2 regions of the Nocardiopsis deserti genome follow, and region 2 is predicted to be linked to the other one. Evidence: predicted binding sites of a transcription regulator. Region 2 holds the regulator's gene; the other holds the start of a gene.
What was found. The regulator HrcA, encoded in region 2, represses chaperone genes, less so after heat shock. The targets are predictions, from matches to a motif close to TTGGCACTCTCNNNNNGAGAGTGCCAA.
Positions count from the first base shown of each region.

Region 1: the regulator HrcA is predicted to act here: its motif matches at 2,670-2,696, upstream of groES (co-chaperone GroES).

Region 1 is NZ_VWVS01000001.1:107,236-111,442, reverse strand. Features, by position in the region: gene FYW99_RS10240 (sigma-70 family RNA polymerase sigma factor) at 1-189, opposite strand, end outside; gene groL (chaperonin GroEL) at 506-2,116, opposite strand; gene groES (co-chaperone GroES) at 2,232-2,543, opposite strand; gene FYW99_RS10225 (class I SAM-dependent methyltransferase) at 2,814-4,118, shown strand.
Region 2 is NZ_ML703348.1:109,065-113,271, forward strand. Features, by position in the region: gene dnaJ (molecular chaperone DnaJ) at 1-1,130, opposite strand, end outside; gene hrcA (heat-inducible transcriptional repressor HrcA) at 1,135-2,148, opposite strand; gene FYW99_RS03375 (DUF3097 domain-containing protein) at 2,331-3,170, shown strand.

The sequences.
Region 1 (4,207 bases), on a different contig from region 2:
GGCCACGTCGTCGGAGTAGTGGGCCAGCCCGGAGACCCGGGCCAGGCGGGCACGGCAGTACCTGACCACCATGGGGCGGACCTCGCGCAGCAGCGAGTCCATCGCCCCGTCGTCCCCCCGGACCGCGAGCGATCCCAGATGGTTCAACCCCGTGTGGTCCCGCTGCCCCCGGGCGCCTGCATCCGTCACCGTCACGCTAGGAATGATGCCCCCACCGCGGGACTCAACCACGCGGATCGGCAACTACAGAATGGTCACGTTTCGGGAAAATCACCCGAAAACGTCTGTGCCGCCAAGGGAAACCTGTGACGTGCGTGATAGTGCGCGGGGGCGGAGCAACCGCTCCGCCCCCGTTGGCGCCGGGCCGTGTCCGGCGGGACACTCCCCCGGCGGCCGCGTGTTGCGACCGTGGCTCCGGGGCCCGGCCCGGCTGACCGCGCCCCGGCGGCCGGACCCGTGCCTCAGGGCTCGAAGGCCCGGAGGCACGAAGGCCCGGCGACCGTGCCTAGTGGCTGTGGCCGTGCCCGTCGTCCTCGTCGTCCTCGGGCTTGTCCGCCACCAGCACCTCGGTGGTCAGCAGCATGCCCGCGATGGAGGCGGCGTTCTGCACGGCGGAGCGGGACACCTTGACCGGGTCGAGGATGCCCTGCGAGGTCAGGTCGCCGTAGGTGCCGGTCGCGGCGTTGTAGCCGTGGCCGACCTCCAGCTCCGACACGCGGTGGGTGACCACGTAGCCCTCGGCGCCCGCGTTCTCCGCGATCCACCGGGCGGGCTCGACCAGGGCGCGGCGCACGATCGCCACACCGGTGGCCTCGTCGCCCGTCAGGCCGAGGTCGTCCGCGCTCAGGACCTTGGAAGCGTGCACCAGGGAGGCGCCGCCACCGGCGACGATGCCCTCCTCGATGGCCGCGCGGGTCGCCGAGATGGCGTCCTCCAGGCGGTGCTTCTTCTCCTTGAGCTCCACCTCGGTGGCGGCGCCCACACGCAGGACGGAGACACCGCCCGCGAGCTTGGCCAGGCGCTCCTGGAGCTTCTCGCGGTCCCAGTCGGAGTCGCTCGCCTCGATCTCCTTGCGGATCTGGCGGACGCGGTCCTCGACCTCGGACTGCTCGCCGGCGCCGTCCACGATGGTGGTGGCGTCCTTGGTGATCGTGATGCGGCGGGCTCCGCCCAGCGCGTCGAGGTCCACGTTCTCCAGGGTCAGGCCGACCTCCTCGGCGACGACCTGGCCGCCGGTGAGGACCGCGATGTCCTGGAGCATGGCCTTGCGGCGCTCGCCGAAGCCGGGCGCCTTGACCGCGGCGACGTTGAGGGTGCCGCGGATCTTGTTGAGCACCAGGGCGCCCAGGGCGTCACCGTCGATGTCCTCGGCGATGATGAGCAGGGGCTTCTTGCTCTGGACGACCTTCTCCAGCACGGGCAGCAGGTCGTTGAGGCTGCTGATCTTGCCCTGGTTGATCAGGATCAGCGCGTCCTCCAGCACCGCCTCCTGGCGGTCGCCGTCGGTGACGAAGTAGGGCGAGACGTAGCCCTTGTCGAACTGCATGCCCTCGGTGAAGTCCAGGTCCAGACCGAAGGTCGGGGCCTCCTCCACCGTGATGACGCCGTCCTTGCCGACCTTGTCGAACGCCTCGGCGATCAGGTCGCCGATCTGGGCGTCCTGGGCGGAGTTGGTGGCGACGTAGGCGATGTCCGCGCGCTCCTCGACGGGGCGGGCGCGCTCCAGGAGGACCTCCGACACCTTGGCGGCGGCGGCGTCGATGCCCTTCTTCAGGGACATCGGGGAGGCGCCGGCGGCCACGCTGCGCAGACCCTCGCGGACGAGGGCCTGGGCCAGGACGGTCGCGGTGGTGGTGCCGTCACCGGCGGCGTCGTTGGTCTTGGTGGCGACCTCCTTGACCAGCTGGGCGCCCAGGTTCTCGTAGGGGTCGTCCAGCTCGACCTCACGGGCGACGGTCACGCCGTCGTTCGTGATGGTGGGGGCGCCGAACTTCTTGTCGATGACGACGTTGCGACCACGCGGGCCGAGCGTCACCTTGACGGCGTTGGCGAGGCGGTCGACGCCCCGTTCGAGGGCGCGACGGGCGTCGTCCTCGAACTCCAGGATCTTCGGCATGTGGGTGCTTCCTCTTCAGGCTGGTCGAAAGCGGGCATCCCGCCCGCCCGGCTGTGCGCCGACCGGTGCGGGATGCGAATGGCTCCGGGCCCGACGGAGCGGGCCCCGTAGAGACCTACTTCTCGACGACAGCGAGAAGGTCGCGGGCGGAGAGCACCAGGTACTCCTCGCCGTCGTACTTGACCTCGGTGCCGCCGTACTTGCTGTAGAGAACGACGTCGCCGACCTTCACGTCCAGCGGGATGCGCTTGTCACCCTCGTCGTCCCAGCGGCCCGGGCCCACGGCCAGGACCTCGCCCTCCTGGGGCTTCTCCTTGGCGGTGTCCGGGATGACCAGACCGGAAGCAGTGGTCTGCTCGGCCTCCAGCGTCCGGACCACGACGCGGTCCTCGAGCGGCTTCAGCACGGTCTTGGTGGCGGTCGACACGGTGTGACCTCCCCCTTCAAAGTTTCGGTGTACTGATCTCGGCCCGTGCTGGTGCACGGACCGACTGCGAAAAAGGGGCGACCGCGGCGGCCTGTCGTCGCGGGTGCCAGACCGGCCTCGTCGCGATTAGCACTCTACCCCCGAGAGTGCCAGAATGGAAATGTGACCGTGACCCCCGGTCAGGGACTTCCATCCGGGTGGCTCCCCTGCCGGAGGGAGCGGGGCTCGGTCGCTCCCGCACACCGCTCCTTCGACGCCCGGGGGGAACCCATGCGCGCGCCCGCCTTCGAGGCCCTGCTCACCGACGCGGGCCGGGAGGTCCTGGCCGGGGTGGACCCGAAGGCCGCCGCCGGGGACCAGCTCGCCGCGGCCTCGCTGCTGCGCGGTGATCCGCGCGTGGCCGCCCTCGACCCCGGTCTACCCGTCTCCGAGCTGGTAAACGCCGTCCTGACCCAGGTCTCCCTGCGCGAACGCGGGCGGGCCAAGTTCGGCGAACTCGCGGAGCGGATGTTCTTCACCCCCCACGGGCTGGAGCAGTCCACCCGACGCGTGGTGGCCGGCTACCGCGCCGAACGCATGGCGGGGGCGGCTCGCGCCGTCCGCTCTCCGGGGTCGGCCGGGTCGTCGGGGCGGGGCCTGGACGGTGTCACCGCGGGCGACCTGTGCTGCGGGGTCGGCGCGGACCTGCTGGCCCTGGCCGCGCGCGGCGTTCCGGTGGAGGGGGTGGACGCCGACCCCCTCACGGTCGCGGTGGCCCGCGCCAACATCGAGGCCCTGGGCCTGTCCGGACTGGCCCGGGTCCGCGAGGGCGACGCCTCCGCGACCGCGCCCGGCCGGTACCCGCTGCTGTTCTGCGACCCCGCCCGGCGGGGCGGGCGCGGCCGGGTGTTCGACCCCTCGGCCTACTCCCCGCCGTGGGACGTGGCCGTGGGCCTGGCCGCGGGGGCGGAGGCGGCCTGCCTCAAGGCCGCGCCGGGCATCCCTCACGAGGCGCTGCCCGGGGCGGCGGCGGCCGAGTGGATCTCGGTGGACGGGGAGCTGAAGGAGACCGCCCTGTGGTTCGGCGCGCTGGCCGACGGGCCGCGGCGCCGGGCGACGGTGCTGCACGAGCGCGAGGGGCTGCTCGCCCGCGAGGGCGCGGTGGCGCACCTGGACGCCGATCCCGGCCTCGGTCAGGCCCCGGTGGCGGCGGCCCGGCGCTACCTGTACGACCCGGACCCGGCCGTGGTGCGCTCGCACCTGGTGGCGGAGGCGGCGGCCCGGGTGGACGGCGCCCTGCTGGACGAGCGGATCGCGTACTTCACCGCGGACACCGCGGTGCTCTCGCCGCTGTGGCGGGTGCTGGAGGTGGTGGAGGTGCTGCCGTTCTCGCTGAAGCGGCTGCGCTCGGCGGTGCGCGCCCTCGGGGCGGGGACGGTGACCGTCAAGAAGCGGGGGTCGGCGGTGGACACCGAGAAGCTGCGCCGGGACCTGCGCGCGTCCGGCCCGGAGTCGGTGACGGTCGTGCTCACGCGGATCGGCGAGCGGCCCTTCTGCCTGCTGTGCCGCGAGGTCGGCGACCCGGCCCGGGGCTAGACGGTATGTAGGAGGGGTTCGCTGAGGGCCGGGACCTCACGCGCACGTTGCCGTGGGTTGCTGACCAGGCAGAACCTGGGCAGTAGTGC
Region 2 (4,207 bases):
AAGGCGTCGCGGATCTTGGAGAAGAACCCGCCGTGTCCGGGGCTGAAGCGTCCCGGGGTCTGGTCCTCGCCGCGCAGTTCGGCGAACTTGCGCAGGAGGGCCTCCTGCTCCTCGTCCAGTCGACTCGGGGTCTCCACGTCGACGCGGATGCGCAGGTCGCCCCGGCCGCCGCCGTCGAGGTGGCTGACGCCCTTGTCCGGGAGGGTGATGACGTGGCCGGAGTTGGTGCCCGGGCGCAGGTCGATGTTCTCGGTGCCGTCGAGGGTGTCGAAGGCGAAGGAGGCGCCCAGCGCGGCGGCCGTCATGGGAACGGTCACCGTGCAGTGCAGGTCGTCTCCGCGCCGTTCGAAGGTGGGGTGCGGGCGCTGGATGATCTCCAGGATGATGTCGCCGCGCGGTCCGCCGTTGGGGCCGACCTCCCCCTCTCCGGCGAGCTGGATGCGGGTGCCGTCGTCGACGCCCGCGGGGATCTTGACGGTGCGGGTGACCTTCTCGCGCACCCGGCCCTCGCCCGCGCAGTCGCCGCAGGGGTTGGTGATGACCGAGCCCTGGCCCGAGCACTGGGGGCAGGGGCGGGAGGTCATGACCTGTCCGAGGAAGGACCGGGTGACCTGGGACACCTCACCCTGCCCGTGGCACATCTCACAGGTGGTGCGGTGCGAACCGGCCGCCGTCCCCTCGCCCTGGCAGGTCTCGCACAGGATCGCGGTGGGGAAGGTGATCTCCTTGCTGACCCCGAACGCGGTCTCCACCAGGTCCAGTTCGACCCGGATCTTGATACTGCGCCCGCGGCGGACCCGCTCCCGGGGGCCGCGCCCGCCGGGCTGGCCACCGCCGAAGAAGGCGTTCATGATGTCGTCGAAGGCGAACCCGCCCGCGCCGCCGAAGCCCCCGGCCCCGCCACCGCCGCCGGGCGCGTAGGGGTCCTGGCCCATGTCGAACATCCGGCGCTTGTTCTCGTCGGAGAGGACCTCGTAGGCCTGGGTCACCTCCTTGAAGCGCTCCTGGGTTGCGGGGTCCGGATTGATGTCCGGGTGGAGTTCGCGCGCGAGCCGCCGGTAGGCCTTCTTGATCTCGTCCTTGGACGCGTCGCGACGCACTCCGAGAACCTGGTAATAGTCTCTGGCCACTGGGTTACTGTCCTGCCAAAATCTGTCCGACATAGCGAGCCACGGCGCGTACTGCTCCCATCGTCCCCGGGTAGTCCATCCGGGTGGGTCCCACCACACCGATCTTGGCGAGCGACTGGTTTCCCACACCGTAGTCCGCCGACACGATGGAGGTGGACCTCAGGCCCTCGTGGAAGTTCTCCGCGCCGATGCGCACCGTGAGCATCGACGGGTCCTTGGCCTCTCCCAGCAAACGGATGAGGACCATGTTCTCTTCCAGTGCCTCCAGGACTTCCCTCAGGCTGGCGGCGAAGTCGACGGCGGCGAGGTTGGCCGTCCCCGCGAGGACGATCTTCTCCTCGTGCCGTTCAACGAGGCTCTCCAGCAGGACGGAGAGGACCGACACCGCCATCTGGCGGTGTTCGGGCGGCACCTGCGGAGGCAGGTCCTCCACCGCGTCGGGCACGTCGCCGAGGTGGCGTCCGGCGATGGCCCGGTTCAACATCGCGCGCAGGTCGTCGACGGCGGCCTCGTGGACCTCTCCCAGGCCGTCGATGACGCGCTGCTCGACCCGGCCCGTGTTGGTGATCACGACCATCATGATCCGCTGCCCCCCGAGGGGGACCAGTTCCACGTGCTGCACCGACGAGCGGGTCAGCGAGGGGTACTGGACGATCGCGACCTGGCGGGTGAGCTGCGCGAGGAGCCGTACGGTCCGGGCGACGATCTCGTCGAGGTCGACGGCGCCGGTGAGGAAGGACTCGATGGCACGCCGCTCCGCGGTCGAGAGCGGCTTGACCGAGGAGAGCCGGTCGACGAAGAGCCGGTACCCCTTGTCCGTGGGGACGCGGCCGGCACTGGTGTGCGGCTGCGCGATGTAGCCGTCCTCCTCGAGGGCGACCATGTCGTTGCGGATGGTCGCCGGGGAGACGCCGAGCCGGTGCCGGTCGGCCAGGGCCTTGGACCCCACGGGCTCGTTGGTGTTGACGAAGTCCTCGACGACGGCACGCAGGACCGCGAGCTTGCGCTCATCCAGCACTCGCCACCTCCCTGGCACTCCGTGGTCCTCAGTGCTAAGTCTATGCCCGGCCGCAAACCCTGACGGTTACCCGTGGGCGGCGACGCCCCGGCCCGGCCCCCTCGTCCCCGCTCCCGCGGGGCCCGCGGCACGCGCCGCGGCCGACGGGGCGCCGACTCGCACCACCAGTAGACTGCACGACCGTGGCTACCAAGGGAACCGGCCGTTACGGCCGCGACGTGCTCGCCGGGGACTGGCGCCGCCCGAGGAGGAAGGCGGTCCGCGAGGTGCCCCTGGAACGGGAACTGGTCGTGGAGGACGCCGAGGAGGCGTTCTGCGGGGCGGTGGTGGCCTGGGACAAGGCCACCGTGACGCTGGAGGACCGGCACGGCCGCCGCCGCGTGTTCGACCTCGCCCCGGCCGCGTTCCTGGTCGACGGCGAGCCGGTGACCCTGGTGCGCCCCGCCGCGGCCCCGAGGGGACCGCTGCGCAGTGCTTCGGGGTCGGTGGCGGTGCCGGACGCGCGGGCGCGCACGGCCCGGGAGAGCCGGATCTACGTGGAGGGCGTCCACGACGCCGAGCTGGTGGAGAAGGTCTGGGGCCACGACCTGCGTGTGGAGGGGGTGGCCGTCGAGTTCCTGGAGGGGGTGGACGACCTGCCCTCGATCGTGGCGGAGTTCTCACCCGGGCCCGGCAGGAGGCTGGGCGTCCTGGTGGACCACCTGGTGCCGGGCTCCAAGGAGACGCGGATCGCCGAGCGGGTGCGCGGCGAGCACGTGCTGGTGGCCGGGCACCCCTACGTCGACGTCTGGCAGGCGGTGCGGCCGGGTTCCGTGGGGATCGGGGCCTGGCCCGAGGTGCCGCGCGGCGTCCCCTGGAAGGAGGGGGTCGTGAGCGCCCTGGGCTGGCGGATGGAGACGGGTGAGGCGTGGCGCCGAATCCTGGGATCGGTGCGTACCTATGCTGATCTGGAGCCGGCCCTGCTCGGCCGGGTGGAGGAGCTGATCGACTTCGTCACCGGGCCGCACCCGGACGCTCCCTAGCGAGCCCGGCTACTGCGTGGCGAGCACTGCGCGCGGGAGGAGCGGCAGGACCTAGGATTTGACCTGGGCGAGGCGTCGGTCCCCGTGTCCGGCGCCGAGGTCGCCCGCCTCCGGCCCGCGCGGTCGTCGGTACAGCACGGTAGTACAGGAACCTCCCCCTCATCAGCGGAGCCAAGGAAGAGCATGAGCCAGACCCCGACGAACCCCCCGCCCCCGGAGGACCCCCACCGGGGACAGCAGCCGGACCACGGACAGGAGGGGCAGCAGGAGCACGGACAGCAGCCCCAGCAGCCGGATCCCGGCCAGCAGCCCGCCTACGGGCAGCCGTCCGGGGCGCAGCCGCCGTACGCTCCGCAGCCCGACCAGAGTCAGCAGGGCTACGGCCAGCAGGACCACGGTCAACAGCCCTCGGGAGCGCAGCCGGGATACGGCCAGCCCTCGGGGGCACAGCCCTCCGGGGCGCAGCCGCCGTACGCTCCGCAGCCCGACCAGGGCCAGCAGGGCCAGCAGGGCTACGGCCAGACCCCGGGAGCACAGCCCGGCTTCGCACCGCCCCCGGGCGCCCCGTCGCCGTACGCGCCCCAGCCCGGTCAGGACCAGCACGGCCAGGGCCAGCCCGCCTACGGACAGCCCGCCTACGGGCAGCCCGAGCCCTCGGACGCGCAGTCGCCGTACGCCCCGCAACCCGACCAGGGCCAGCAGGGCTACGGCCAGACCCCGGGAGCACAGCCCTCCGGCGCACAGCCCGGATACGGCCAGCCCTCGGGGGCGCAGCCCGGATACGCACCGCCGTCCGAGTACGGCCAGCAGCAGCCCTACGGCCAGCCCCACCAGGGCGCCTACGGCCAGCCCGCCCCGGGTCAGCAGCAGCCCGGTTTCGCCCCGCCGGAAGGGGCCCCCGAGCAGCCCGGGTACGGGCAGCAGGCGGCCTACGGCCAGCAGCCCGCCTACGGGCAGCCCTCGGGCGCGCAGTCCCCGTACGCCCCGCAGCCCGACCAGGGCCAGCAGGGCTACGGCCAGACCCCGGGAGCACAGCC